DNA from 3 places in the Serratia sp. UGAL515B_01 genome. Region 3 is predicted to be linked to each of the others. Evidence: predicted binding sites of a transcription regulator. Region 3 holds the regulator's gene; each other region holds the start of a gene.

Evidence for each region. The regulator LexA, encoded in region 3, represses DNA repair genes until DNA is damaged. The targets are predictions, from matches to a motif close to TNCTGTATGTACATACAGNA.
Region 1: a site for LexA is predicted at 6,398-6,417, ahead of OK023_RS05830 (DNA translocase FtsK 4TM domain-containing protein). Genes of this name have one in related genera too.
Region 2: a site for LexA is predicted at 1,853-1,872, ahead of dinG (ATP-dependent DNA helicase DinG). Genes of this name have one in related genera too.

What each region holds. Positions count from the first base shown of each region.
Region 1 covers NZ_CP109901.1:1,250,426-1,260,899, reverse strand. Annotated here, with positions in the region: gene serS (serine--tRNA ligase) at 1-600, opposite strand, end outside; gene OK023_RS05840 (replication-associated recombination protein A) at 711-2,054, opposite strand; gene lolA (outer membrane lipoprotein chaperone LolA) at 2,062-2,673, opposite strand; gene OK023_RS05830 (DNA translocase FtsK 4TM domain-containing protein) at 2,868-6,332, opposite strand; gene lrp (leucine-responsive transcriptional regulator Lrp) at 6,452-6,946, opposite strand; gene trxB (thioredoxin-disulfide reductase) at 7,950-8,921, shown strand; gene cydD (heme ABC transporter permease/ATP-binding protein CydD) at 9,249-10,474, shown strand, end outside.
Region 2 covers NZ_CP109901.1:1,102,091-1,112,564, forward strand. Annotated here, with positions in the region: gene OK023_RS05185 (AzlC family ABC transporter permease) at 1-41, shown strand, start outside; gene OK023_RS05190 (AzlD domain-containing protein) at 38-349, shown strand; gene ompC (porin OmpC) at 471-1,568, opposite strand; gene dinG (ATP-dependent DNA helicase DinG) at 1,978-4,179, shown strand; gene OK023_RS19155 (fimbrial protein) at 4,202-4,615, opposite strand; gene OK023_RS05210 (FMN-binding negative transcriptional regulator) at 4,715-5,347, shown strand; gene ybiB (DNA-binding protein YbiB) at 5,385-6,338, shown strand; gene OK023_RS05220 (cellulose biosynthesis protein BcsO) at 7,082-7,585, shown strand; gene bcsQ (cellulose biosynthesis protein BcsQ) at 7,576-8,379, shown strand; gene bcsA (UDP-forming cellulose synthase catalytic subunit) at 8,400-10,474, shown strand, end outside.
Region 3 covers NZ_CP109901.1:3,475,118-3,485,591, forward strand. Annotated here, with positions in the region: gene alr (alanine racemase) at 1-687, opposite strand, end outside; gene dnaB (replicative DNA helicase) at 705-2,117, opposite strand; gene OK023_RS15680 (quinone oxidoreductase) at 2,295-3,284, shown strand; gene pspG (envelope stress response protein PspG) at 3,560-3,778, opposite strand; gene dusA (tRNA dihydrouridine(20/20a) synthase DusA) at 3,937-4,947, opposite strand; gene zur (zinc uptake transcriptional repressor Zur) at 5,264-5,773, shown strand; gene dinF (MATE family efflux transporter DinF) at 5,872-7,209, opposite strand; gene lexA (transcriptional repressor LexA) at 7,434-8,042, opposite strand; gene OK023_RS15710 (diacylglycerol kinase) at 8,166-8,534, opposite strand; gene plsB (glycerol-3-phosphate 1-O-acyltransferase PlsB) at 8,780-10,474, shown strand, end outside.

The DNA of each region.
Region 1 (10,474 bases), 2.0 Mb from region 3:
GTTTACCAGGTACGGGACATAGGTTTCCAGATAACCATGTTTCTCGGTGTGCAGATCCAGCATAAATTGGGACAATGCGCGATGCATACGAGCGATCTGCCCTTTCATAACGACAAAACGCGCACCAGTCAGCTTCACTGCAGCAGCAAAATCGAGACCACCGGCCATTTCACCCAGTTCAACATGGTCACGCACCGGGAAGTCGTAGTGACGCGGTTCACCCCAACGGCTAACTTCCAGATTTTCACTGTCATCTTTACCATCAGGAACCGCATCATCCGGTAGGTTTGGCAGGGCCAAGGCATAATCGCGGATTTCGTTCTGCAGATGTTCCAGCGCAGCTTTGGCAACATCCAGCTTTTCACCCAGTTCGTTCACTTCGCGACGCAGTGGCTCGATATCTTCGCCGCGCGCTTTCGCTGCGCCGATGGATTTTGATCGGGAGTTACGCTCTGCCTGCAATGTCTCAGTTTCTACCTGCAGAACCTTGCGACGTTCTTCTTGTGAACGCAGCAGTTCCAGATCGAGTTTAAAGCCTCTGCGAGCCAGTTTTACGGCGACTGCGTCTAGCTCATTACGCAGCAGATTGGGATCGAGCATGCTAATCCTGTGCTTGTTGTTATTGAAAGAGAAATTATTGTTCTACACGGCAAAATTTAAAACCGCATAAAAGAAGTGTAATACTCGGTAACCTTACCGCAACGGCAACGCTAGCGGTAGCGTTTTGTCTGGCTATTTTGATCCTGCTCAGCGAGCCATGCCAACTTTTCACCGATTTTACCTTCCAGCCCACGCGAGGTTGGATGATAGTAGCGTGTCGCGGCCATTTCAGGCGGGAAATAACTTTCTCCGGCCGCGTAGCCATTGGGTTCATCATGGGCATAACGGTATTCGTCCCCCAACCCCATTTCTTTCATCAGTTTAGTTGGAGCATTGCGCAAGTGCTCAGGTACGTCGTAATCCGCCATTTCTTTAGCATCCCGCATTGCAGCTTTAAAAGCGGTATAAACGGCATTACTCTTTGGCGCACAAGCCAAATAGACGATCGCCTGGGCAATAGCACGTTCTCCTTCAGCAGGCCCGACCCGGGTGAAGCAATCCCAGGCGGCGATAGCAACTTGCATAGCCCGTGGATCGGCATTACCGACATCTTCGGATGCAATAGCCAACAAACGGCGTGCGACGTACAAGGGATCGCCACCCGCAGTAATGATACGCGCATACCAATAAAGCGCAGCATCTGGGGCCGAACCACGCACCGATTTATGCAGTGCGGAAATCAAGTCGTAATAGCGATCCCCTTTGTTGTCAAAACGCGCGCTACGCTCACCGGAGACCTCTTTCAGCAATTCTGTAGTAAGTACACGCATTCCCTTACTATCGATTTCAGCCATATCGGCCATCATCTCAAGGCTGTTCAACGCCCGGCGCGCATCGCCGCCCACCAGCTCAGCCAACATACGTCGGGTTTCTGGCGGCAAGGCTATATTCTGACTACCAAAGCCACGCTCAACGTCTTGCATTGCCTGGTCAACTACCAGAGCAATATCTTCTGCCGTGAGTGCTTTTAACAGATAAACTCTGGCCCGCGAAAGCAATGCCGAGTTCAACTCAAAGGAAGGGTTTTCTGTCGTTGCGCCAATAAAGGTAATAGTGCCATCTTCAATGTGCGGCAGAAAGGCATCCTGTTGACTTTTGTTGAAACGGTGTACTTCATCAACAAACAGAATGGTGCGGCGGCCAGCATCACGGTTTTGCCGTGCGCGCTCAATCGCTTCGCGGATCTCCTTGATGCCTGAAGTTACCGCTGAGATCCTTTCAACATCAGCCTGACCATAACGGCCAATCAGCTCCGCCAGCGTCGTTTTCCCCGTTCCCGGTGGCCCCCACAAGATCATCGAATGCAATTGTCCGGCTTCGATGGCACGTGGCAGAGGCTTACCGGGTGCCAGCAAGTGCTGCTGGCCGACATATTGTGCCAGCGTTGTTGGCCGCATACGCGCGGCTAACGGCTGGAATTCATTACGGGAAAAATCGAGCGACATGTTACTCACAAAAACCTCACTGGCGCTGGTCGTCCAGCGTTACCCCCTTCGGCGGGGTGAATTTGAATTTAGCCGCGTCGATACTGGCATTTTGCTGGCTTTTCAACTGATAGTCACTACGTTGGCCGTCCTGTTCAACCGCAGTAAAACTCTTTATTGTGCCGCTATTGGTGACAGTTATCGCGAACTGTTTGAGATTACCGCTGCTTGCTTTTGGCGTCAGTTCAAAGTCATCGCCTTTCTGCTTGACGTGGTACTGTTTCCAGTCATTGGAATTATTACGCGTGATCAGCATGAAAGGCGTATTACCGGTGGCATTCTTCAGCCAAGTTGCTGTAACCTGTTCAACAAACGGATTAAAGAACCATAGGGTTTCACCATCGGAAACCAGCACACTCTCATCTGGAGAAGTCATGTGCCAGTTGAACAGGTTAGGTCTTTTTACCCACAATTCGCCTTCCCCTTGCTGCACCGCTGCGCCATCACTGCCGGTAACAGATTGGGAGAAACTGGCATGGAAACTGTTTACTTTCGCCAAGCGACTTTGCAAATCTTGAGCGGCATCCGCCAGCACTGCGGTAGACGCGAATCCCGAAAGCAGACAACAGGCAACTAACAGTTTTTTCATTATTCCAGGCACCTTATGAAATACATTTGCCGCAAAGCGATACCTTACGGCCTCATTTTACCTTTAACTTACGGCACTTTACATGAAGCAATAAGCCAACAGCTAGAGCAATATTCTGATAAAAGCAAGGGTTTACGCTTCTTTGCATAAGGGCCGCAAAGCGGCCCTTATTTCTATAAATGCTCAATAATGGGTCAATCGGTGCGTGGTGGCGCAAGTACTTCACGGTTGCCGTTATGCCCCTGTTCACTGACAATACCTTGCGCTTCCATCTGCTCGATAATACGGGCCGCACGGTTATAACCGATACGGAACTGGCGCTGTACGCCGGAGATCGAGGCTCGGCGTTTATCCACCACAAACTCGACTGCTTGATCGAACAACGGATCCAGCTCTTCATCGCCATCAAAGCCACCACTACCGCCTTCCCCCTCTTCAGTTGCACTGAGGATGCCGTCTTTATATTGTGGCCGCTCACGCGCTTTCCAATCTTTAACTACCGCATGAACTTCCTGATCGCGAACAAAAGCGCCGTGCACCCGCACAGGAATAGAGGAATTCGGTGCCAAATACAGCATATCCCCCATACCCAACAGCGACTCGGCACCACCTTGATCGAGAATAGTTCGAGAGTCAATTTTACTGGATACGGTAAAAGCTATCCGCGTTGGTATATTCGCCTTGATCAAACCGGTAATGACATCCACTGATGGACGCTGGGTGGCCAATACCAGATGGATCCCTGCGGCACGCGCCTTCTGTGCCAGACGAGCGATCAGCTCTTCAACCTTTTTGCCCACCGTCATGATCAAATCGGCAAACTCATCGACCATCACCACGATGTAGGGTTCTTTCTCCAACACGGGAGGCGTGATGTTCATGCTGTCAGTCGGCTTCCAGAACGGATCTGGGATCGGCCGCCCCATCGCATCAGCCTGGTCAACTCGTTCGTTATAGCCTGCCAGATTACGTACCCCTAACGCAGACATCAGCTTATAACGGCGCTCCATCTCGGCCACACACCACCGCAAAGCGTTAGCTGCGTCTTTCATGTCGGTAACCACATCAGTCAACAGATGCGGGATACCTTCATAAACCGACAGCTCCAGCATTTTCGGGTCGATCATGATAAAGCGCACTTCTTTCGGCGTAGCTTTATACAAAATACTCAGGATCATCGCGTTGACACCAACCGACTTACCCGACCCCGTAGTACCAGCGACCAACAGATGCGGCATTTTAGCCAGATCGGCGACAACAGGTTGGCCAGAAATATCTTTGCCCAACACAATTGCCAGCGGCGAAGTATTATCACGGAACGCCGGACAATCCAGGACTTCGCGTAAATACACCGTTTGGCGTTTGGTATTCGGCAATTCCAACCCTACGTAAGGCTTTCCGGGGATAACTTCCACTACGCGAACAGCTGATGTTGATAATGAACGAGCCAGATCGCGCGACAGGTTGGAAATGCGCGCAGCCTTAACGCCAGGCGCCAAGTCAAGTTCAAAACGGGTAATTACTGGGCCAGGCAGAATATCAATCACATCAGCCTTAACTCGATAGTCTGCCAGACTGGCTTCTACCAATCGTGCTTTTTGCTCCAGCGCAAACATATCGACAGGTTCAATTTCTTTTGGAGCCTCACTCAACAGGTCCAATGTAGGCAACGGTGTAGTCGGTTTCTGCAAAGGCAAATCGTTACGCATCAGAAATGGATGGATCAAACTGTCCATCACTGGTGCGGTGGGTTTATCTTGCACCAGCTGCTGATAAGGTTGCTGTTGCGGTGTGTAAACAGACGCTTGCTGAACTTGGGGACGAGGTGCCTGGTAAGCGGACACTTCAGGTTCCAAATGGCCGAACGGTACATCATCCTCCCGCTCGCTTTCCTGCTCAATACTATCTTCAAGCTGCTGGGAGAGCGTGAACAAAGGTTCTTTGGGACCATCGTCAACCAAATCTGCCATTGGTGATAAACTGAAGACCTTTTCCGTATCGACAGAATGGGAAGGCGATGTCTTCTCAAGTTTAGCATCTTCCCCATACCGAGCTTGCTGTTGTTCGGCAAACTCCCGTTCAAGCGCAGCTACCTGGAGACTATCTTCATCATCCTGAAGATAATCTTCACCATAGCGCTCGCTTTGTTGCTCAGCAAAGGCATGGGACAATGCTGCTTCCTGGAGAGCTTTATCATCCAATGAATGGTCAACAGCCTCTGGATGAAACCCATCACAGCGATTACGTAGTTTTTGTTCGACATTACGCTGAGAAGGTAACTTGATGCCATAGGATGCTAGCTCACGGCGAGTAGGAATACGCACAGGATTTGGGCGTGGCAATTCCGGGCCAATGCCTTGTTTGATCTGAGAATGACTATCGCTGATCGCTGTAAACGCAGGCATGAAGGCATTGCTCACCGTACCAGCAGCAGAAGAAGCTGAGGGGGGCTTTACAGCCTCAAAGGTAGAAACCGTATCGCTGGCAGTTAAGCCCTTGAAAGGGCTTGCATCGTCGTTATCACGCTCGGCAGAAGAAAAATCAAACGATGCACGTTCTCGTGGCAAAGCAGGTGTATCTTGCCAATCCCCCAAACCTGGTTCAGCTTCATTGACGTAAGTATCCACCTGACGAGGTGTGTTTGATACTGGCGTTTCTTCAGGGATTTCAAAAGAGTACAGCGGTAGCGAACGATGCTCTGAAACAGAGGGCAATGGGTGCTGGTTGACAGAAGCGGGTGTAACAGACTCAACGTTTACTGACTCCGGAGCAGATACCTTGTTGAACACCTTTGTGCTATCAGCGGAAGCTGGTGCGTATTTAACAATAGGAGACTCATCGTTACTGGCACGTAAACCGCTTAGCTGTGGGTCTGCTGTATCTTGCACAGCTTCGCTTGCCGTTTCAGAGACGGAAGGTGCAGAAAACAGGACGTCATCATCAGCGACATCAACCGCAGATAGATCAAAAACTGCCTCTTTGCCCTTTATTTCGGGTTCATCAATCAGCGTGTCGTCGTCATCACGATAACGTTCATCGTGACGTGAGCGATTAGTCATAAAGGTAACTACACCCAGCACGACACCACCGATTTTTTCCGCAATCACTAGCCATGACCAACCGGTAAACAACGTAACTCCGGCACCCCAAACGCAAAGCAATGCCAAAGTAGCCCCTGTACCATTGAACCATGGCAGCATAGCGTTACTGAGTAAGCTGCCGATCACTCCACCAGAAGCAAAATAATACAGATCATCAACGTTCAATGCCGCAAGTCCGCAGGAAGTGAGAACCAGTGCAAATGTCCCTATCAGGCGCAATGCAAGCGCAAAATAATCAATATAATCGCTCTTTTCACGCTGACGATAACTCGTCCAGCAAAGAATCAGTATGATCGGAGGTATAGCGTACGCCAGAACACCAAAGGTGAAAAACAGTGTGTCGGCCAGCCAGGCTCCCAGCGTACCTCCCCAGTTATGGATAGGCTCATGCCAGGCAGTTTGCGACCAACCAGGGTCAGAGGGATCAAAACTGACGAGTGCAATGATCAGGTAAATAGCAAAAATGGAGATCACGATCAACACAGCTTCGAGCAAACGGCGCCCACTACTGAGTTTCTTCAGGGTTACTTCTTTATCTTCTGTATATTCCTGGCTCAAAAAAGGCACTCCAGGTTTCAGTTAGCTGATATGGTGACAGCGCCGAGGTTCTGCCCCGGCGCTGAGACTGTATGAATGAACAGGAGTGTAACGGATTTATTCGGGTTTTGCACCATACCTTACCGTGTTTTAATTACCAAACGGTTACTCTGTTTCACTTCTTCCATTACGACGTAAGTCCGTGTGTCGTTAACCCCCGGCAAACGCAGCAAAGTCTCACCTAACAATTTACGGTAGGCAGACATATCAGGTACGCGGGTTTTCAACAAGTAGTCGAAATCGCCGGAAACCAGATGACATTCTTGAATCTCTTCAAGTTTCTGCACTGCCGAGTTGAATTGCTCAAATACATCTGGTGCACCACGGTTGAGCGTAATTTCCACGAAAACCAGTAAAGAAGCATCAAGATAATGTGGGTTGAGCAATGCGGTATAACCATGAATAAAGCCTTGGCGCTCCAGACGGCGAACACGCTCTAAGCATGGAGTTGGAGATAAACCTACTCGCTTTGAAAGCTCGACGTTCGATATTCGTCCATCCTTTTGCAACTCATTGAGGATGTTACGATCAATACGATCGAGGTCTTTACCCGGGCGTTTTTTAGTGTCTATCATTATATTGCCTCTCTTATGTTCTTCCCTGCACTTGCACACCCCAGCCAAAGTCAATGTGCAAAGGATTGTTCCAAGCGAAGACGCGATATCAATATTATTAGGCGACCATCTACGCGGTGTGATGTCAGCCGCCCTAGTCCTTGTTCACTACCATTATCCACCGTTGTCTCGTCTGTCTCATACCCGTGGTCTTTCAAGATTCAGCAATGTTCAAACCTGCTCCAAGCAGATTTTTGAATTACGTGACGCCGATAAGCTCATCGTAATCCCTTTCATTCGCCGCCTGTCTGCTTCTTGAAATAGCTTGGGTATATCCTCCTTGTCCAACGAATTCAAGTGATGTTTTTGTTAAGAAATAAATTAACCGCTGCCAATCACTAACCACGTATTCACCTTATAGTTTGAGACTATCTTCAACCTCGTCGTTGTAAATACATTCAATTGGCTTGTTACTGACATAGGTATAATTTCTTCTTCACATGATGTTTTCGCAAATGCACAGCGGATTGTCAAAGTAAAAGAAGTAAAATCAGTAGAACGTACCGTCAAAAAATATTAGTGCCTGTTTTTTATCCAGAAATCTGCATAATAAAAAATATCCATTAGCTGCATAATCTACGTTAATCTATGTCAATTAAGTGCCTATGATGGTGAAGTAGATCCAAAAATCCATCATTAAACTGGCGGGTATTTCCACCGGGCGGTTGAAATCATTGAGTATTGCTGCGTTATTCGCCGTTTACTGGTGCCACTCAATCTCACGCTTTGCCTTGCACTCAAATGGCCATCAGTAGCGTTCGTGTGCTGCGAGAAAGGCACTGACTAAACAACTCTCTAGTCTAAGCCCACTTGTTTCTCGCATTTGTTATTGCCAAAGAGTAAGAAATTAATAGGCGGCAATTATCAAACAAATCGTTTACAACGCTCTCAGATACTTTTTTTACTACTGCATTTTCCCTACAATCGTCGACATTGTCCGCCATTCTGGAAAAAGAGGCTATTCATGGGCACGGTTAAACATAGCAAGTTATTGATTCTGGGTTCTGGCCCAGCGGGCTACACTGCGGCAGTTTACGCAGCACGCGCCAACCTCAATCCGGTGTTGATCACCGGTATGGAACAAGGTGGTCAGTTGACCACAACTACCGACGTCGAAAATTGGCCGGGGGACGCTGAAGGTTTGACAGGCCCGGCATTGATGGAACGTATGCGTGAGCACGCAGAAAAATTTAACACCGAGATCGTTTTTGATCATATCAACAGTGCCGACTTGCAAAATCGTCCATTTCGCCTGTTTGGTGATAGCGGCGAATACAGCTGTGATGCACTGATTATTGCAACCGGTGCGTCAGCACGTTATTTAGGTTTGCCATCTGAAGAGGCGTTCAAAGGCAAAGGAGTTTCAGCCTGCGCAACCTGTGACGGTTTCTTCTATCGCAACCAGAAGGTCGCTGTGGTCGGTGGCGGTAATACTGCTGTGGAAGAAGCACTCTACCTGTCCAACATTGCCTCTGAAGTCCACCTAATCCACCGCCGTGATAGTTTCCGTTCGGAAAAAATTCTCATCAATCGTCTCATGGAAAAAGTGAAGAACGGTAACATTGTTCTACACACCGACAACACGTTGGATGAAGTTTTGGGTGACCAGATGGGTGTAACAGGTGTTCGTGTGCGCAGCACCAAAGATGAGAACAAAACTGAAGAGTTGGCTGTTGCTGGTGTATTCATTGCTATCGGGCACAGTCCAAACACATCCATCTTCGGCAATCAGCTTGAACTGGAAAACGGCTATATTAGGGTTAATTCCGGCATCCAAGGTAACGCGACACAAACCAGCATCCCGGGAGTGTTCGCTGCTGGCGATGTTATGGACCACATTTATCGTCAGGCCATTACCTCTGCCGGCTCAGGTTGTATGGCTGCACTGGATGCTGAGCGCTATCTTGACGGCATCGCACAAACAACGGCTCAATAAACCCTTAGTAAAATCTCAACAAGGCGGCTCTATTCAGCCGCCTTGTTGTCGCTTTATTGCTCGCAGATAGAGGCCACTAACGACCAATTGAGAACATTCGCACGGTCAATACCTGAGCGATAACGAACTAGCCCACTGAATTATCTACGGTAAATTGGCCGCAAACAGTGCATGATTGCACCGGTCGTACAGGATATTTATTTTAAGTCTATAGAGTGTCGGGGTAACATTAGCGTTCACTTGTCTTGCTTCGGGATGAAGCAAACGTTATTTAACAGTACGTTAACCTAGCTTGTTTTGACAAGCATCGGCGACGCAGACTACCTGATGAAAAAAACCAGACAGCACCAGTTAACCCGTTGGCTCAAAACACAGAGCACGTTAGCGCACCGTTGGCTGCGCTTATCCATGCTGTTAGGCCTGGCAAGCGGTATTTCAATCATCGTACAAGCATGGCTGCTAGCCTTCTTACTCCATGCACTGATTATTGAACATCAACCTCGTGATGCGCTTATCCCATCGTTTATTTGGCTCGCAGCCACCTTTGCATTACGCGCATTGCTAAGCTGGTTACGCGAACACGTTGGCTTCATTTGCGGACAAGTCATACGCCAACGCATGCGAGAACAGATATTGGATAAACTACAGCAGTTAGGTCCTGCATGGGTTCGAGGAAAACCCGCGGGCAGTTGGGCAAGTATCATTATTGAACAGATTGAAGATATGCAGGATTATTATTCGCGCTATCTTCCACAAATGTACTTGGCCGTTTTTATTCCAGTGCTGATACTGATCACTCTATTCCCAATTAACTGGGCCGCCGGGTTTATTCTACTGGCTACCGCGCCATTGATCCCTCTGTTCATGGCTTTGGTTGGTATGGGCGCAGCGGACGCCAATCGACGTAATTTTGTTGCACTGGCGCGCCTCAGTGGCAATTTTCTTGATCGTTTACGCGGGCTGGAAACATTGCGCCTGTTCAACCGAGGGGAAACAGAAACCCAACACATTGCCAAATCTTCAGAGGACTTCCGTCAGCGCACTATGGAAGTCCTGCGTATGGCTTTTCTCTCCTCCGCTGTACTGGAATTCTTCGCTTCCATTTCCATTGCCGTTGTCGCGGTCTATTTTGGTTTCTCCTATCTTGGTGAACTGAATTTTGGTAGTTACGGTACCGGCATAACGCTGTTCTCTGGTTTTCTGGTACTGATCCTGGCGCCGGAATTCTTCCAACCATTACGCGATTTGGGTGCTTTTTATCACGCTAAAGCGCAGGCCATTGGGGCTGCCGAAGCGCTGGAAACATTTTTAACGGCTGAAGGAGAATGCGTTGGGAATGGCACGCAATCACTGGATATCGAAGCGCCGCTAACCATACGGGCACAAGGCTTAGAAATCCTCTCACCCAACGGGGCCGTACTTGCAGGGCCGCTTGATTTTACTTTACCAGCCAATCAGCGGATTGCTCTGGTCGGGCTTAGCGGAGCTGGAAAAAGTTCACTGTTGAACCTGTTGCTCGGTTTTCTGCCCTACCGTGGTTCGTTGCAGATTAA
Region 2 (10,474 bases), 1.8 Mb from region 3:
CGATGCTGGTTGGATTGCTCTGCAGTAGGAGAAAAGAATGATCTGGTTGACCATTGTGCTAATGGGAGCGATCGTCTTTTTCAACCGCTACTGTTTTCTGGCACCCAAGCTGCCAGTGCGTTTGTCACCACGGATTAGAACTCTGCTGAGTTTCTCAGTGCCGGCGGTATTGACCGCTATCTGTGGGCCAATTATTGCATTTAGTGCCGATGAGTGGCGCCCTGTTGCCGAAAACCCTTACCTATTTGGAGCGCTATTTGCCATCGTCCTGGCTTTTTTCCTGCGCAATATGCTGGCGGTCGTCGTGCTAAGCATGTTGATGTTTATCCTGATGCGCGTCGTATTGTAATACAGGCCTAATCTGTCTGGGTAGAAATGAGAGTGAAAAAGCTGGGCTTGGCAGCCCAGCAAAAAGGCTAAGGAATAGCCGAAGCTATAATATATTGTAGTGGTATGTGTCACATCTTAAATCAGAACTGATAGGTCAAGGCGACGGCAACAACGTTATCGTTATTTAGACCTAGTTTGTTGTCGTCGCCCAGACGATTGATCTTATAATCGACATAGGCTGACATATTCTTGTTGAATAAGTAATAAGCACCGATATCAAAGTATTTAACCAGGTCTGCATCACCAACGTTTTCAATATCTTTGGCTTTAGACTGAACGTAAGCTAATGAAGGTGTTAGGCCAAAATCGAACAGATATTGAGCAACTACTTCCACGTTTTGGGTTTTATTAGCGAAACCGCTTACGGAAGTAGGGACATTATTAATAGCGGCTTTACCTGAAATTGCTGTCAGGTTGCGAGTTTCTGCAAACGTGGTGGCAAGATAGACATTGTTGGCATCGTATTTGATACCCGTTGCCCATACTTCAGCTTTGTCACCTTGGCCAAAAGTACTTTCTTTCTGTGCTTTGGTGCGGTTAGAAGACGCATAAGCTGCCGTAACACTGACTCCATCGATGAGTTGGTAGCTGGAAGACAGACCAAAACCATCACCGTTGGCTCTGCTGACTGAGCGGCCCTCGTATTCATTTTTACCCTGGTACTGTAAGGCGAACTTCAGGCCATCAACCATACCGAAGAAATCGTTGTTACGGTAGGTCGCTACACCGGTCGCACGGCCTGTCATGAAATTGTCGGTTTTGATGAAGGTGTCATCACCAAATTCTGGCAACATATCTGTCCATGCACCGACATCATAAATGATACCGTAGTTGCGTCCGTAATCGAATGAACCTAAATCTTTCATTTTTAAACCAGCAAAACCAAGACGGGTTCTGGTGTCTCTAGTGCCGTCCGATTCTGTATGGTTTGCGGCGATTTGATATTCCCACTGGCCATAGCCAGTGAGTGTATCACTGATCTGGGTTGCCCCTTTGAAACCGATACGTGCATAAGTTTTATCGCCATCGTTACCATCATTATCAGAAAAATAATGTAGTGCTTTTAAGCGACCATAAAAATCAAGCTTATTACCGTCTTTATTGTAGATTTCTGCTGCCTGCCCAGCCTGGGTCATTAAAAGCGCCGGAATAATAACGGCAAGAAGATTACGTTTCATGATTTTCCCTGTTTTATACGATTGAAAGACACTGATCATCATTAGTATGGCTGCGTTATTCGGCCTGTCGGTGAACCCGCCCACTGGGTAAGTAGCTTTACGACATTCAAATCGGTTCCCGACCGATTTGCCGTTTCAGCAGCTCAATTGCCGCCTACCTGCAACCCAAGTTCACTAAGGTATAGCAACGCGATTTTTTTACCTTAGTTGCGTGATGCATTTATGACGGAATATTGGTTTTTGTAGCAAATGATGAAAATTCTCGCGAAAAGAGGGGGGAAGACAGCTGTAAGAACACAAATGCAGTGCGGGAGTGGTCGCATGATAGATAAGTCAAGGGTAACTCAAGCTGACGTCGTTGGCAGTCTGTGGGACAATAGCGCCATCATTTCGTTTAGATAAGAGTTGAATGGCGCTCTCCTCCGCAGTTAAAGATCAAATTGGCCAGTGGTACAAAGCCCTGCAACAGCAAATACCGGATTTTATTTCCCGAGCTCCCCAGCGGCAGATGATTGCTGAGGTAGCTAAAACGCTCGCCGGAGATTACCCGCGTCATTTGGCAATCGAGGCACCCACTGGCGTGGGCAAAACCCTCTCCTATCTTATCCCTGGGATTGCTGTGGGGCGAGCAGAGAGCAAACCACTGGTTGTCAGTACCGCCAACGTAGCACTCCAAGATCAGATCTACAGTAAAGATTTACCGTTGCTGCAAAAGATTACCCCCGACCTGAAATTCACTGGTGCGTTTGGCCGTGGGCGTTATGTTTGCCCGCGTAATCTGGCGGCAATGAGTACCGATGTGGCTGAGCAGGGCGACTTGATGCTGTATCTGGATGAAGAAGAGCTTGCTCCTTCTAGCGGTGAGGAGCAGGCGTTATGCCAAAAACTTTCGAAAGCGCTCAGTCGTTACGAATGGGATGGCTTACGCGATCACTATCAGCAATCGATCGACGATCCTCTCTGGGCCAAGCTGAGTACCGACAAGGCTAACTGCCTGGGGCGAAATTGCTATTATATTCGTGAATGTCCGTTTTATATCGCACGTAAAGAAATTGAAACTGCTGACGTGGTGGTGGCTAATCATGCGTTAGTGATGGCGGCGTTAGAGAGCGAATCGGTTTTGCCAAACCCGAAAGACCTGTTGCTGGTTCTGGATGAGGGCCACCATCTACCGGAAGTGGCGCGGGACGCGTTGGAAATTGACGGTGAGATCACCGCGTTGTGGACCAGCCTGCAGCTCGATATGATCGCGCGTCAGGTGGAGCACTGCATGACCCAGTATCGGCCAAAGAGCCCGCCGGGCCTGGCGAACAGCGAACGGTTGAAAAACCACTGTGAAGAATTACGTGAACTGAGCCAGGCTTTTGAGCAGCAGGCCAGTGCCTACCTGCCGCCGGATAGCAGCAATGCTGAATATCGCTTCGAAATGGGTGAACTGCCAACGGAAATGGTAGAGGTTTGCGCGCGCCTGTTCAAACTGACGGATGCCTTGCGCGGCCTGGCCGAATTCATCCTTAACGATCTCACTGAACAAACCGGCAAACACGATATTGTGCGGCTGCACCGCAGCATTATTCAGATGAACCGCACACAGGGATATTTGGAGGCAATGAGCAAGTTATGGCGGTTGGCGGCGATGGATAAATCATCCAATGCGCCGATCTCCAAGTGGGTAGCGCGTGAATTGCGCGATAATGTTACTCACCTGTATTTGCACTGTGTAGGCATCCGCGTTAGCGATCAGCTGGAAAAAATGCTGTGGAAAAAAGTGCCGCACGTGGTGATCACTTCTGCCACACTGCGTTCGCTGAACAGTTTTTCGCGTTTGCAGGAAATGAGTGGTCTGAGTGAAAAGGCAGGCGATCGTTTTGAAACGCTGACCTCGCCGTTTAATCATGTTGAGCAAGGGAAAATCGTTATTCCTAACATGTGTTTTGAGCCAGCGATAACCAATGAGGCTGAGCATCTGGAGGAAATGGCACGTTTTTTCCGTGGCGAACACGCTAGTGGTAAGCATAAAGGGATGTTGATCCTATTCAGTAGCCACCGCGCGATGCAGACTTTTCTCAGCTATGTGACCGATCTACGCCTGATGCTTTTGGTGCAGGGCGATCAGCCACGTTATCGCTTGGTGGAGGAGCACCGTAAACGTGTGGCGAAAGGAACAGCCAGCGTTTTGGTAGGGTTACAGTCGTTTGCTGAAGGGCTGGATCTGAAAGGAGAACTATTGACTCAGGTACATATTCACAAAATCGCTTTCCCGCCCATTGATAGCCCGGTGATCCTCACTGAAGGCGAATGGCTGAAGTCGCTTAAACGCCACCCGTTTGAAGTGCAGAGCCTACCGAGTGCTTCGTTTAATCTGATCCAACAGGTTGGCCGTCTGATCCGCAGTAACGAGTGCCACGGTGAGATTGTGATTTACGATAGGCGCTTGTTGACTAAAAGCTATGGCTCACGGCTGTTGGCCGCATTGCCGGTATTCCCAATCGAACGTAGGAGTGTTCCTGAAGCGGATAAAGCCCATAAAGCAGCGTTAAAATCTGCTGCTGCGGCCACCAAGAAAGAGAAAAAAGGCAAAAATCCTTTTGCTCGCCACCGCGTCCGTTAGCCATAGTGGGCTGGTAAATGTTTTAGCGATAATTGACTTGGAAGCTCACCGTTGCATCGAATTCCCCTTCGACTATTTTCCGCTCTTTTATTGCGGAGGAGCGCCCTTGAAGATAAGCACTGAATTCCAGTTTATTGTTTCCTTTAACCAGAACGGTGGCGGCGGTAGGCTGGTTTAAATTCACTTCTTTCCCTGAGCCATCGAATAGCGCAATAGCGACACCTTTGGTGTCATTACTCACCACCAGTTTACCGACTAATTCTTTGTCTTCTTCACCCAAAAAGGTCTCATTTGCCGTTTTGAATAGATCTGGCTTACCGTTTTTTAGGGTAATGAAAAACGGAACGGCGGTGTTATGCCCATATAGGAATAACGTTTTGGTATTTACCGTAGCATGTAGGCGGCAAGTCTGAAAGTCGGCAGGAGCATAGCTCACTATGTGACGGGTGCGAATGGACGAAGCCAACCCCCCATACAACTTGAAGAATGAAGGGTATATATTGTATTCCCCTCTATGATAAGGATATTGACCGCTATGTATCAACCTATCTCATTTCGTGAAAACGATCTGAATGCTCAATTGGCATTGGTACGGGCCAATCCATTGGGGATGCTCATCAGCTATGGGCAGCATGGCCTACTCGCCGATCCTGTTCCTTTTCTGATTGATACCGACGAGCACGGTTTGGTCACACTTAGAGCCCATGTAGCGCGAGCGAATCCACATTGGCAAGTGCTGCAAACGGTTCAGGAGTGTCTGGTCGTGTTTCAAGGCAGCGAAGGTTATATCTCGCCCAGTTGGTATGCAACCAAGCGCTTAAATGGTAAGGCGGTACCTACATGGAATTATGCTGTGGTGCAGATGTGGGGGATGCCGAAGATAATACAAGAGCTATCTTGGCTGCGATGCCAGTTGTCTGGGCTGACCGCTTTGCAGGAAAGCAAACAGCCAGATCCATGGTGTATTGATGATGCCCCAGCAAGCTATATGGCTGCCCAGATGAAAGGAATTGTCGGGATTGAAATTGTGGTGACTCGGTGTGAGGGAAAATGGAAAATGAGCCAGAACCGCAATACCGAAGATGTAGATGGTGTGATTGCCGGGCTGCGGCAAGGGGATAGCGAGCAACAAAAGTTAGCTGATGAAGTTGAACAGCGTCGGGGATAAAACACGCTTGGTGTAAATAAAATCAGCGGAGCGAACGATGGATTACAGCAAAATTATTAAAGAAATAGGTCGTGGTAAGCAACACGCTCGCAATCTGGATCAGCAAACGGCTTTCCAGCTTTATCAGGCGATGTTGGCCAATGAGGTTCCTGCATTGGAACTGGGGGGCATTTTGATTGCTCTACGTATCAAAGGAGAAGCCGAGAGCGAAATGCTGGGTTTTTACCAGGCAATGCAGCAGCAGGTGATGCGTCTGCAAAAGCCGCAGGGCCGAGCGATGCCGGTAGTGTTGCCGAGTTACAACGGCGCGCGCAAACAGGCTAATCTGACGCCTTTACTGGCGCTGTTGCTGGCTCGGGTGGGGTTACCTGTGGTAGTTCATGGCATAGTAAACGACATTACCCGGGTGACCAGTGCAGAAATTTTCCGCGAGCTCGGTATTCCCTGGTCGGAGGATCCTTGTCATGCTCAGCAGCGGTTAGAGGATGGGCAGCCGGTATTTATCCCCGTGTCTGTACTTTCATCTGCTTTGGAAGCTCAACTCGATCTGCGCTGGAAAATGGGGGTACGTAACAGCGCTCATACCCTTGCCAAGCTGGCTACGCCGTTTGGTGATAGTGATGTATTACGCATCGCCAGCGTTTCCCACCCAGAATATGTGGGGCGCGTTGCTTCGTTTTTTTGCCAGATTGGGGCCCGCGGTTTATTGATGCATGGTACCGAAGGGGAGGCGTATGCTAACCCTGTGCGTTGTCCACAGATCCACGCTATTGCTGAGGGGCAACAACGGATCCTACTGGAACGGCAACAGTTGGACGTTACGCTTGAGTTACCCACGGCTAAAGACGCTGAAACCACCGCACGTTGGATAGAGCGTTGCCTAGCGGGAGACGTGGCGATCCCTGATTCTATTGCGCGACAAGTCGCCTGCTGCTTAGTGGTTAGTGGCCAAGTGGAGACTTTGGCGCTGGCGTTGGAAAGGCTACGTTAATTAGGCGGTGTTCTTCAGCGACGCTGCAATATACACGCTCAAATGGTTCCTCAGCCCAGCGGGTCGGGTGTTATGTTTGAACAGAGTTCCTGTCTATCCCCTTGATAACGCGTTTTCGAGGCGGCGAGGTCATTACCGACAGTTAAGGACATATCACAAAAACAATGCCGAAATACAATACTGTGAAAAATCATGTGTATCGCTTTAAAGGGGTAGATTACACTCGAAACGTCCACTACGAGCATCAATATAGCCAAAAAGTAAACTTGGTAAGACAACAGATTGTTGAAGAACATCTTCTCTATTTTTCTACTGCTTTGTTGTAAAACGAGACTTGTAAGCTACGCTATCTAAACTGCCAGAGGAGAGTTCTTGAGATATTCGAACGCTTATACCCGTCATACTTTAAGTTGCCCAGGTGTTGACTACGCTCTGCCGTCCCAATTCTCACGGTAGGCTATGCTCCGAGGAACGTCAGACCTTGCCGTGTACAAGCAACTCGAATTATTTAGAGTATATCTGGATGTATTTAGGGGGATGAATCACGTTTTTGAACATAAGTGATTATATCTAAGTAACTTCAAGTTGCATGTCGATGGCGATTGAGCGACAAATTTGCCCAGAGCAGATTTGAATGTTGCTGATGATGCCTCGAGTAATGCAGCCAACACCGCTGCAACTTGAAGGACGACGGGTTGGTATGCATTGATCGGGTGCGAAGGATAATCTTACAGGTGTAGATTATGAGCAAATATGATGATGTGCAGCGGTTTAAAGATAAAATCAATATGAAAGATATTGATTATAAAGAGTTTCCAAAGGAGGATGCTACAGCGCTAATCAAACGTTGGGCTATTGTTGAACAAGTTGCAGGAAATGGTGGAACCGTTTCTTCCATCTTGCAACCCACCCTCACAAATGCGACAGAGTTTTCTTCGGGTTTGCAGCCACAATCTCAGCCAGTTACCAACGTAAAAGAAAATAAAGCGGTTCCTGGTCATGTTGAACGTACCGTCCCGATTACTGCTAAAGTTAATCATCCTCCCCGACAGGAAACACCGCCAGTTTCTTCTGTTCAGAGCCATCATTTTAATTCCTCTTATGCCGGACAGGCCGCTGTTCCGCAGTCTGACGTTAAACGTTTTAAAAATATGTTTAGTAAGAAAACATCACCTGCCGGTGATAGAGAAGCCGATCGTAATACATTACTTAAACCATTATTAGAGTCTATTGCCTCATGCCGTTAGTCTGTGTCTGTTCTCCGAAAGGTGGTGTAGGGAAAACCACGGTTACTGCTAATCTGGCTTATGCATTAGCCCGCAGTGGTAGTAAAGTGTTAGTTGTTGACTTTGACCCGCAGAATGCGCTTCGCCTCCATTTTGGTGTCCCTATCTCCGATAACCGGGGTTTTGTTGCCCAGTCAGAAACATTATCTGACTGGAGTCAGTTTATCCTGAAGGTTGGGCCCAACCTGTTTGTCTTGCCTTACGGTGAAGTCACCGAAGAAGAGAGACTGCGGTTTGATGATAATTTATTAAACGAACCGATGTTTATTCAACGGGGCCTGAGTGCAGTGTTGAAAATCCCGGGAATGGTGGTTATTGCTGATATGCCTCCGGGGCGTAATGCCGCTATACAAGCTATGCAAGTTGCCGCTGATATGCGCATTATGGTTTTGTTGGCTGATGCAGCATCTCTTAGTCTATTACCCGGTATAGAACAGCATAAATATATGAGTCAGTCTGGCGATAATGGCGTTGGTGAATATTACATCGTTAATCAGAGTGATATGAGGCGAACCTTGAGCAGGGACGTGACGCATTTCCTGGAGCAACGTCTGCAAAACAGGTTGTTGGGCACTATCCATCGTGATGAATGTGTCCCTGAAGCTAATGCATCACAGCGGGCAATAATGGACATCAGTCCCGTTTCGGCCGCAGCATTTGATCTCGATCATATTAGTAAAAAGGTAGCAGTTATTTTAGGGCTTAGTGTGGGAGATGGGTCATATCATCATACTACGTCTATTTACAGCTCTTAGTAGGGATAGTCTGGTTAGCTATGAATAAAATACTCTTTTATTTCTTACTACTGTTGGCTTTACCTTTTATTTTGCTGGTTATCATTGCGCCAATGAACAGTGATAATCAGTACATGTTTGGCTTTATCTGTATTGCCATCGTGTTTGTTTTAGGGTTCAGTAAAAGTAAAAAAGCCACCCTGATAATGATCGTCATGTCCACATTGATGTCGTTACGCTATATATACTGGCGCTCTACAGAAACCCTGCATTTCAACAGCACATTGGAGGCTGTGCTTGGGATTGCCCTATTTTTGACCGAACTATATGCGTTGGTCATTTTGCTGTTTGGCTATATCCAGACAACCTGGTCATTAAAAAGAACCATTGAACCGCTGCCTGAAGATACATCGTTGTGGCCCACGGTAGATGTTTATATCCCGACATATAATGAAAGCATGGATGTTGTTCGTGATACCGTGCTGGCAGCTCAATGTATTGACTACCCCAAGGACAAGATGAAAATCTATGTGCTTGATGACGGCAAGCGCAGTGAGTTTGCTGTTTTCTGTGCCGATGCTGGAGTGGGATATATCACCCGTACGAATAACAACCATGCTAAAGCCGGAAACCTGAATAATGCCATGACAGTGACTCAGGGCGAATTAATCACTGTGTTTGACTGCGATCATGTCGCCACACGTGCTTTTTTACAGGCAACGGTTGGCAGTTTCCTGGTTGATGAGCGCCTGGCATTGATTCAGACCCCACACTATTTCTATTCTCCCGATCCGTTTGAACGCAACCTGACCGAGGCCAGAAAGGTTCCCAATGAAGGGGCATTATTCTATGGGCCGGTTCAGCAAGGGAATGACAACTGGAATGCGACTTTCTTCTGCGGCTCATGCGCTGTTATTCGCCGTTCTGCGCTTGAAGAGGTGGGGGGGTTTGCGGTTGAAACTGTTACCGAAGATGCCCATACGGCGTTGAAAATGCAGCGTCGAGGCTGGAATACCGCATTTCTGTCGCTTCCCCTGGCGGCAGGTTTGGCAACTGAACGGTTGGGGCTACACGTGATCCAACGCACCCGTTGGGCTCGGGGGATGACGCAGATTTTCAGGGTCGATAACCCATTACTGGGCAGAGGGTTGAACTGGCAGCAACGCTTGTGTTATCTGAACGCAATGCTGCATTTTCAGTACGGGTTGCCTAGGGTTATATTCTGTGTGGCCCCCTTGTTTTACCTACTGTTCAACTTGAACATCATTGCCTCATCGGCTGGGCTGATTTTTGCCTATGTTTTACCGCACCTGGTGATGTCGATTTATATCAACTCCAGAGCTAACGGGCGTTATCGCCACTCATTCTGGGGTGAAATATATGAAACGGTGATGTGTTTCCATCTGGTTATTCCAACTCTGCTGACTCTTATATCGCCCAAACATGGCAAGTTTAACGTGACGGATAAAGGAGCGTTGCTGGACGTCAACTACTTTGATTTCCATATTGTGCGGCCGCATATTATTGCAGTGATATTACTATTGTTAGGTAGTGCTTGGGGCATCATTCGTATGGCAATGCCGGATCACTTTGGTGCCAATCCCCAAGTTATTATGCTCAATATTGCTTGGGCTAGTTTCAGCATGATTATCCTGCTGGCTTCGATTGCAGTGGCAAGAGAAACGCGCCAGGTTAGAAAAACTATACGTGTTGAGGCCTCACTGCCCGCCGTAATTTATTTTGCCAGCGGTGCAGCTATGCGTACGGAAACCGTCGATCTCTCTATGGGTGGTGTAAAGTTGAAAACCCAGGATGAGCGTTTCCTGAAAGAGCCGATCGAAGAAGTGGAATTGGCATTACAGTCGGGCAGTGTGAGTTTCCCGGTGGAATTGATAGATGCCGATAAATCGGTTGTCCGTTTGATGTTCAAAGAACTGTCTATCGAAAAAAGACGTGAGCTGGTGCGAGTGGTATTAGCGCGAGCTGATGCCTGGATCCGTACAGAGCCTTACCCACGCGATCGGCCATTGCGTTCATTGTTGGGTATCATTCGTTGTATTTTCGAATTGTTCTATTTCTCTTGGCAGGATCGTCGGGAGAGAAAACAGCAGAAAAA
Region 3 (10,474 bases):
ACCAAAGTTATCGGCGTATAGCGTGTCTAATGGGGAGACACCATAAAGAATAATGCCAGGGCGTACCCAGTCGTAATGAGCCTGTGGCCACAGCAAAATCCCACCGGAAGCCGCAATCGATTTCTGACCCGCTTTATCAGCGATAAAGCGTTCGAAACAGTCGATCTGCTTTTCTGTCGTATCCACCTGTGGTTCGTCGGCACGGCTAAAGTGGCTCATGATATTAACCGGCTGCGCCACGTTAGGGCATGCGCACAAACGCTGATAAAATGCTTCGGCCTGCTCAGGGCGAACCCCCAAGCGATGCATCCCGGTATCAAGTTTCATCCATACCCGTAACGGATGTGCCAATTCGCCCTGTTCCAGCGATTCCAACTGCTCAATACTGTGGATGACAGTTTCGATATTATTCGCCACCAATGCGGGCAAATCTTCAGCACAGAAGAAGCCTTCCAGTAGCAGGATCGGTTTGATGATGCCGCCAGCTCTGAGTATCAACGCTTCTGCAATACGCGCCACGCCATAGCAGTCGGCATCTTGCAGCGCGTGGGCAGCCTCCAGCAGGCCATGTCCATAAGCGTTGGCTTTCACAACGGCGATCAGGCGGCTTTGTGGTGCCATACGGCGCACCTGTTGCAGGTTATGTCGCAGAGCACGGCGGTCAATTACAGCAGTTGCCGCTTTCATTTCAGTTCCTTAGCTGACTATTCATCATCATATTGTGGCCCCGCGTAGTTATCGAAGCGCGACCATTGCCCGTTAAAGGTTAAGCGCACGGTGCCGATAGGGCCATTACGCTGCTTACCCAGAATAATTTCAGCAACTCCTTTGAGATCGCTGTTTTCGTGATAAACCTCATCGCGGTAGATAAACATGATCAAGTCAGCATCCTGCTCAATAGAGCCTGATTCACGCAGATCGGAGTTAACCGGGCGTTTATCTGCACGTTGTTCCAGGCTTCGGTTCAACTGCGACAATGCGACTACCGGAACCTGTAATTCTTTCGCCAACGCTTTCAGAGAGCGGGAAATTTCGGCAATCTCAAGGGTACGGTTATCAGACAACGCAGGCACACGCATCAATTGCAGATAGTCGATCATAATCAGGCTAAGCCCGTCATGCTCACGGAAAATACGGCGCGCACGGGAACGCACTTCGGTCGGCGTTAAACCAGAGGAGTCGTCGATGTACATATTGCGTTTCTCCAGCAAGATCCCCATGGTGCTGGAAATTCGCGCCCAATCCTCATCATCAAGCTGACCGGTTCGGATACGGGTCTGATCGACGCGTGACAACGAAGCCAACATACGCATCATAAGCTGGTTGCCGGGCATTTCCAGGCTGAAGATCAGCACCGGTTTATCTTGCATCATCGCAGCGTTTTCACACAGGTTCATAGCGAACGTGGTTTTACCCATCGAAGGACGCGCTGCGACAATGATCAAATCCGACTTCTGCAAACCAGCCGTTTTTTTGTCCAAATCCCCATAGCCAGTGGAGACCCCGGTTACGCCATCGTGTGGGCGTTGATAAAGTTGTTCAATACGAGCAACGGTATCTTCTAGAATACGTTCGATCCCTTTCGGGCCATCATCTTTACTGGCACGGTTTTCAGCAATCTGAAATACCCGAGATTCAGCTAGGTCGAGCAAATCCTCGCTACTGCGCCCCTGCGGATCGTAACCCGCATCGGCAATCTCGTTAGCAACGGAAATCATTTCACGTACGACCGCACGTTCGCGCACAATGTCAGCATAAGCACCGATGTTGGCAGCACTCGGGGTATTTTTGGAAAGTTCCGCCAGATAGGCAAACCCCCCCACTGATTCCAATTCCCCTTTCTGTTCCAACGATTCGGACAATGTGATCAGATCTATCGGGCGGTTCATTTCCAACAGACGCTGCATCTCGGTAAAGATCAGACGATGTGGGCGGCTGAAGAAATCATTGGAGACCACGCGTTCAGCGACGTTGTCCCAACGTTCATTATCCAGCATCAAACCGCCCAACACGGACTGCTCCGCCTCCAGCGAATGTGGCGGCATCTTCAGCCCTTCCATCTGGCGGTCTCTGGGTTCGTACGTGTTTGTTTTATTGGTTGGTTTTTTGCCTGCCATGAAGCGTTTTCTTTATCCGGTTGCGAAGGGTAAATCCTGACGCGAGAGTATACGTGATTTTAATCGATGATTCCTGCGGCATCCCTTAGCAAAAAAGGATAAATCGTGAATTGGCAAACTGGATAGCTGATACTGAAAAGCGTAGTCTGGAACCAGACTGTCAAAGGAGGTAACGACATGGCCAAGCGCATTCAATTCTCCGCCACGGGTGGCCCAGAAGTGCTGCAATATGTAGATTTTACCCCTATTGCTCCCGCCACTGGCGAGGTTCAGGTAGAGAACAAAGCGATCGGTATCAACTTTATCGATACTTACATACGAAGTGGGTTATACCCCTCGGAAAAACTCCCCAGTGGCCTAGGTTCTGAAGCGGCAGGTGTGGTGACTAAAGTGGGAGCAGGCGTCAGCACACTCAAACCCGGCGATCGCGTCGTTTATGCTCAATCCACTCAGGGTGCCTACTCTGAAATTCACAACGTTCGGGAGGATAAAGTGGCCATCCTGCCTGACAACCTCAGCTTTGAGCAGGGTGCCGCGTCCTTTCTCAAAGGGTTAACCGTGCATTATCTGTTACGCCAGACCTATGAGGTTAAACCCGGTGAGATTTTCCTGTTCCATGCCGCTGCCGGCGGCGTTGGGCTGATCGCCTGCCAGTGGGCCAAAGCCTTGGGTGCCAAACTGATTGGCAGTGTGAGTTCTGAAGAAAAAGCACAACAGGCGAAACAAGCAGGTGCATGGGCGACCATTAACTATCGCAAAGAAAACATAGTTCAACGTGTGGAAGAATTAACCAACGGTGAGAAAGTTAGCGTGGTTTATGACTCGGTCGGGAAAAGTACCTGGCAAGACTCGCTCAATAGCCTTAAGCGTCGGGGGTTGTTAGTCAGCTTCGGTAACGCCTCTGGCCCGGTAACCGGTGTCGATCTGGCTTTGCTGAATCAGAAAGGCTCATTATACGTCACCCGCCCCTCGCTCAATGGCTATATCACCAACCGCCAGGAATTGCAGTTTGCCAGTAATGAGTTGTTCTCGCTGATTGGCAGCGGGGCGATAAGAGTTGATGTGAAAAAAGAGCAGATATTTGGGCTTTCAGACGCGCAACGGGCACACGGATTGCTTGAAAGTGGCCAAACCAGCGGATCTTGCCTGCTGATCCCAGGGTTTTAAGCCAATAAAAGGGCTCCGCACGGAGCCCTTTCTATTACTGCATTTTGTAAGGGTAGAGCTCAATTCGCAAGAGATTACGGGTTGCTTTAACAACGCTAGTATATGCCCAGCGGGGATAATACCCTTCGCATTGCTGCAGAGGTAAACATCCTAACAGCCAGATAATGTAAATAAAATGTTTGCTTAAAAAACCTCAAGGTGTGAACCCTAGCGCACTAGCAGGCAAACAGCACTGTAATTTTCAGCATGGATGACTGATTTTACAGCAAAAAATCTTAATAGCGCCGTATTTGTGGCTTCTGCATTGAACGGTATATCCACACACCAATTACTGCCAGGATTAACCATGGCAACAATTTGATCACAATCGCAAACAATCCGCCTAATAGCATAAAAGCCGCCGCTACGAACAACGCCGCGATGACGCCCAGCAGAGAGACCCCAGTCACCAACAGCATAACGACAAAACCGATAATAAAGAAAAGTTCCAACATAGATTGCTCCTTGGCAAAACAATGTGTCTGCCTTGTTCATTACAAGAAGCATGCCAATATGAATAAAAAATTAACGCATTGAAAAATAATAACAATAATGCCACAACAAATGGTGTCATTGGTCAAAAAAACCAAATTTTAGTCAAATAAATGACAAATTAGGCCACTTCAGTGCGGGCTGAGCGAACCAAAGCCAGTGCCTGCTCAACAACACGAACGTCAGCCCCCGGTTTATGCGCATTTTCACTCAGATGACGACGCCACTGCCGCGCACCCGGCACCCCTTGGAACAGCCCAAGGATATGGCGGGTAATGTGGCCCAAATAGGTCCCGTTCGCCAGTTCGCGTTCAATATACGGGTACAGTGCTTCGATAATGGCGACGTTATCCATCACCGCACTTTGCTTGCCGAATATCTCGCTATCAACTTGCGCCAGTATCCCAGGATTTTGGTACGCCTCACGTCCCATCATCACACCATCCACATGGTGCAGATGCTGTTTAGCCTCTTCCAACGTTTTCACCCCGCCGTTGATGGCGATAGTCAACGCCGGGAAATCACGTTTTAACTGATAAACACGCGGATAGTCCAACGGTGGAACTTCGCGGTTTTCTTTCGGGCTCAGGCCTGAAAGCCAGGCTTTACGGGCATGAATGGTGAACATATCGCACTCGCCACGCCCTGCAACCGTAGCAATAAAATCATACAAGAAGGCATAACTATCCTGCTCATCAATACCAATACGGGTTTTCACCGTAACCGGTATAGATACGACATCGCGCATCGCTTTAACACAATCCGCCACCAACGTGGCCTGCCCCATCAAGCAGGCACCGAACATACCGTTCTGCACACGATCAGAAGGGCAACCCACGTTAAGATTGATCTCATCATAGCCACGCTGTTCTGCCAGTTTGGCACAGTGTGCCAGTGCCGCGGGGTCGCTCCCCCCCAGCTGTAACGCTACCGGATGCTCTTCTTCGCTGTACGCCAGATAATCCCCTTTGCCGTGAATAATCGCGCCGGTGGTCACCATTTCGGTATACAACAGTATCTCTTTGCTCAGCAAACGATGAAAATAACGGCAGTGGCGGTCGGTCCAGTCCAGCATCGGGGCAATGGAGAAACGATTGGCGGCGTATTTGGAAATGTTGATTTCTTTCGTCATGCTGAGTTACTGGCTACCTGAAATGTCTAGGATTCAACAACCGGTGCTCAGCACCGATGTCGCTAAGCGGCTATTATAGCGACAATTTTGGAGCTTGGGAAAAACACCATTTATCTAGGCAAGAATAAAGAGGGCTGATTGAAGCAAAATAGGCTGTGAATAGCGACAGTAAATATTGCAAATTTGAAATACGACAAAACTTGTAAATAGTCTGTTGAGAACACGTTAGCCATGTGAAACAGAACAACCCTCGGCGACTGCGCTTAAATATGATAAAATCGACTTCTTTACGTACCGGGATATCGGGATATTTGCCATGAACCCAACCAACCAGGAAAAGCTGCTCGCGCAGGCTGAACAACTCTGTCAGCAGCGCAACGTGCGACTAACCCCGCAACGGCTGGAAGTATTACGCCTGATGGCTGAGCAGCCCGGTGCCATCAGTGCCTATGACCTGCTGGACCTGCTGCGTGTGGCGGAACCTCAGGCAAAACCGCCTACGGTATACCGTGCTCTGGATTTCTTACTGGAGCAGGGGTTTATCCACCGCGTTGAGTCAACCAACAGCTATGTAGTATGCCATCACTTTGAACAACCGATGCACACATCTGCGCTGTTTATCTGTGATCGTTGTGGACTGGTTACTGAACGCACCACCGAAGGGATGGAAGAAACATTACAGAAACTCGCCCAGGAATCAGGGTTCGTATTACGGCACAGCGTGGTTGAAGCACACGGTTTATGTTCCCCTTGTGTTGAAATAGAGGCTTGTGAGAATAAACACGATTGCAATCACGATCACAGCATTGTGACAAAGAAAAAATAAATAGACCGGGAACACCTTATGTTCCCGTTATCGAATGCGGGATGAGGTCCCTGATTAGGTATCAATGCTCCCTTTCTACCGGCCAGATTAATTGGCAATTATCTTGCTGAGAACCAGGTTCCGTGAAGACGATGGCGGTGCCACATCCACCACAATACAATGCCCCGAAGTGCCAGAAATACGGTCAAAGCCAACCATAAACCATGATTACCTAATACAGGCAGGGTCAGTAGGGTAACACCATAGCCGATCGCCGCCACCGCCATACTGTTGCGCATCTCGGTACCACGGGTAGCACCGATAAACATGCCGTCCAGTAAATAACACCAAACACCCACCAGAGGTAGCACCACTTGCCAAGGCAGGTAATGGCCAGCCAGCGCACGAAGCTCAGGCAATGAAGTCAATGCAGCCACGATCTGCTGCCCGGCAAGCAAGTAAATGACGGCAAAACCACAGGCAACCAAGCACGCTTGCCGACAAGCGGCATGCCAAACCTTGCGTAATCGACGATCGTCATGTGCGCCATAGGCATAACCCGAGTGCGCCTCTACGGCGTAAGCAAAACCGTCCAGCGCGTAGGCGGTAAACGTCAGCAAATTCATCAGCACCGCATTGACCGCCACCACGCTCCCTCCCATTCTGGCCCCTAATAGGGTAATGGCAGCAAAACACAGTTGCAGTAATAGCGAGCGCAGCATAATGTCACGGTTAAGCGCCAAGAGCTGGCGCAGATTACCACGCCAAGCTGTGAGTAATATTGCCAGCGAAATCCCGTGTAAACGTAATACCCGTAATGATAACCATAAGCCAAGCATTAGCGTTGCATATTCCGCAATAACCGTCGCTGCTGCAGCCCCTTGCACATTCCAACCCAGTCCCATCACCAGCCAGATATCCAATACGATGTTCAGCAGATTGCCGCTAATCAGTAAAATTACCGGCGCACGTATATACTGGACACCCAGCAGCCAGCCCAACAGCACCATATTGGCTAATGCTGCGGGGGCACTCAACCAACGGACCTCCAGAAATAGTCTTGCTTGTGCCAACACGTCCCTATCGCCACCGACTACATGCAGTGCAAGCGTGATCAACGGCGTACGCAACACCACAATAGCCATCCCTGCCAGCAGAGCCAGTAAGAATGGTTGTATAAAAGTACGCGCCAATTTCCGTGGGTCTTGCGCTCCCAACGCCTGTGCCGCAAGGCCGGTAGTGCTCATGCGCAAAAATAGCATCAGCATAAACAGGAAGCTGGTCACCATAGAGCCGACGGCAACACCACCAAGGTAAATCGGGCTGTCAAGATGACCGATAACGGCTGTATCAACCAAACCGAGCAAGGGAACCGTAATATTGGAAAAGATCATCGGCAGTGCAAGGCGCCACAGCGCTTTGTCGGCATCGCTGGTGAAAGTAGAAAGCAGGCGCATAGCAGTACGTTCTCAAGGCAGGGTCAGTTAAGGATGAGTTAAAAAAGAAATCGCACTAGGGCTGCACGATATACCCTGCTATCTTTCAGGTAACGGCATTGTTTACGCAGCCCTTCAAGTTACAGGGATGTTGGTTACCTGTATCTTGAAGTTACTTGGGTATATTGTCTGTGCATTGAAAGAAGATGGTCGATAAACGTGGGCACCAATACCTGGTAAAACCTTTAGAGCCAGTCACCGTTACGGATCACCCCAACCGCCAAACCTTCTATAGTGAAATTCTGTTGACGCAGATCAACCACTATCGGCTGAAACTCACTGTTTTCCGGCAGTAACTCAACAACGTTACCGTGCTTTTTCAGACGTTTTACAGTAACTTCGTCCTCAATACGGGCGACGACCACCTGGCCGTTACGCACATCCTGAGTTTTATGCACTGCCAGCAAATCGCCATCCAGAATGCCAATGTCACGCATCGACATACCGCTCACTCGCAGCAGAAAATCTGCATTAGGTTTGAACAGGGAAGGATCAACTTTGTAATGCCCTTCGATATGTTGCTGAGCCAGTAAAGGTTCACCAGCAGCGACCCGACCTACCAAAGGCAGCCCCTCTTCATCTTCCATCAGCAGGCGAATCCCCCGAGAGGCACCGGAGACGATTTCGATGACACCTTTACGGGCCAGTGCCTTCAGATGTTCTTCAGCAGCATTTGGCGAACGGAACCCCAGACGTGTTGCGATCTCGGCACGCGTTGGTGGCATGCCCGTTTGAGAAATATGATCGCGAATCAGGTCATAGACCTCTTGCTGCCTGGTAGTTAGTGCTTTCATTCCGCCCCCTGTTTGTTTATACAGTCTTGCTGTGAGTATATACAGGTAAATATAGATTGGGAACCTAAGAATGAATAAAAATCAGGGATTAGCGAACTTGTTCGCAACATTGTCACCTTAACTTCAAGCAAAATGCACCCAAAGCACGGAGCCCCAAACAAACAGCGCCAAAATAATCGTCAAAGATACCGCCGCCGAACCCATGTCTTTCGCCCGCCCCGATAATTCGTGGTAGTCCGCTCCTACACGGTCAACGACAGCTTCAATGGCACTGTTGAGTATTTCGATAATCATCACCAGCATTACCGAACCTATCAGTAAAATCCGTGCTACGGCACCGACATCCAACCAAATCGCCAGTATGATAGCCAACACGGCAACAACCAGCTCCTGGCGGAATGAGGCCTCGTTGTGCCAAGCTGCTGATAAACCTTTATATGAATAACCAACGGCTTTCACAATACGTTTTAGACCAGTGATTTGATTTGCCATGGTAAGGGGACCTTTCTCAGCGGTAAATGATAGAACCGTCACCAATTCAGGATACAGCAAGGCATTTTTTGAGCATAAGGCTAGCCCTGCCATAGTGGTCAGCGCTGCAAGCTGACACACATACGGTATAATCTAATTAAGTCTATCCATTGCCTGGATGGTTCTGGATTTCCCAACACCACAGACCTGTTACCCGGTTTCTGGTATTCTTGCGGCGCATTGCTAACAAGAGGCTTCACGTTGTTATGTCAGGTTGGCGTAAAATTTATTATAAATTATTGAGTTTACCAATGAAATTATTGGTAAACAGTAAGGTTATCCCTTCAGATCCGGTCATGGAGTTAGGGTTAGACCCCTCACGGCCGATTTTGTATGTTTTACCTTATAATTCCAAGGCGGATTTACTGACTTTGCGCACCCAGTGCCTAGAGCAAGATCTGCCCGATCCCCTTAAACCACTCGAAATAGACGGTATCGTACTGCCTAGCCATGTGTTTATTCACGATGGTCCGCGCGTATTCCGTTATTACACGCCGAAAGAAGAGTCGGTAAAGCTGTTCCACGATTATCTGGATTTACATCGTAACAACCTAGAGCTTGATATTCAGATGTTGCCGGTATCGGTAATGTTTGGCCGTTCCCCAGGGCGTGAAGGCCAAGGTGCGCCGCAACTACGCCTGCTGAACGGGGTACAGAAATTCTTTGCCGTATTATGGTTAGGGCGAGACAGCTTTGTCCGCTTCTCTAATACCGTGTCTTTACGCCGAATGGCGACCGAGCATGGCACAGATAAATCTATCGCGCAGAAACTGGCTCGAGTGGCACGTATGCACTTCGCACGCCAGCGTTTGGCCGCAGTTGGGCCAAGCCTGCCTGACCGTCAGGATCTGTTTAATAAACTACTGGCTTCCAAAGCGATTGAAAAAGCCGTCGAAGACGAGGCTCGTAGCAAGAAGATCTCTCACGAAAAAGCACAACAAAATGCAATTGCATTGATGGAAGAGATTGCTGCTAACTTTTCCTATGAAGCGGTGCGCCTGTCTGACCGTGTGCTCAGCTGGACCTGGAACCGTTTGTATCAGGGTATCAACGTCACCAATGCTGAGCGCGTGCGTCAATTGGCGCAGGACGGCCACGAGATTGTCTATGTTCCCTGTCACCGTAGCCATATGGACTACCTGTTACTTTCTTACGTGCTCTACCACCAAGGGCTGGTACCACCGCATATTGCTGCCGGTATCAATTTGAATTTCTGGCCTGCTGGGCCGATTTTCCGCCGCTTGGGTGCGTTCTTCATCCGTCGGACTTTCAAGGGTAATAAACTCTATTCGACGGTGTTCCGTGAATATCTTGGTGAGTTGTTCACTCGCGGCTACTCAGTAGAATACTTTGTTGAAGGTGGGCGTTCCCGAACTGGCCGCCTGCTGGAACCCAAAACCGGTACTCTTTCGATGACCATTCAAGCCATGTTACGAGGAGGTACTCGGCCAATTACGCTGGTGCCAATTTACATCGGCTATGAGCACGTGATGGAAGTAGGCACCTACGCCAAAGAATTGCGTGGTGCAACCAAAGAGAAAGAAGGCCTGTTACAAATGCTGCGCGGCCTGCGTAAACTGCGCAACCTGGGCCAAGGTTACGTCAATTTTGGTGAGCCGTTGTCATTAACGTCTTACCTCAATCAGCACGTTCCCCAATGGCGTGAGTCTATAGACCCAATAGAAACGCCACGCCCAAACTGGCTAACCCCCGTGGTAAACGATCTGGCAATCCAAATCATGGTGCGCATCAACAACGCTGCCGCAGCCAATGCCATGAACCTGTGCTCCACTGCGCTATTGGCCTCTCGTCAGCGTTCACTGACCCGAGAGCAGTTGGTTGAGCAGTTGGATTGCTACCAACAATTGATGCGCAATGCGCCTTACGCACGCGACGTGACA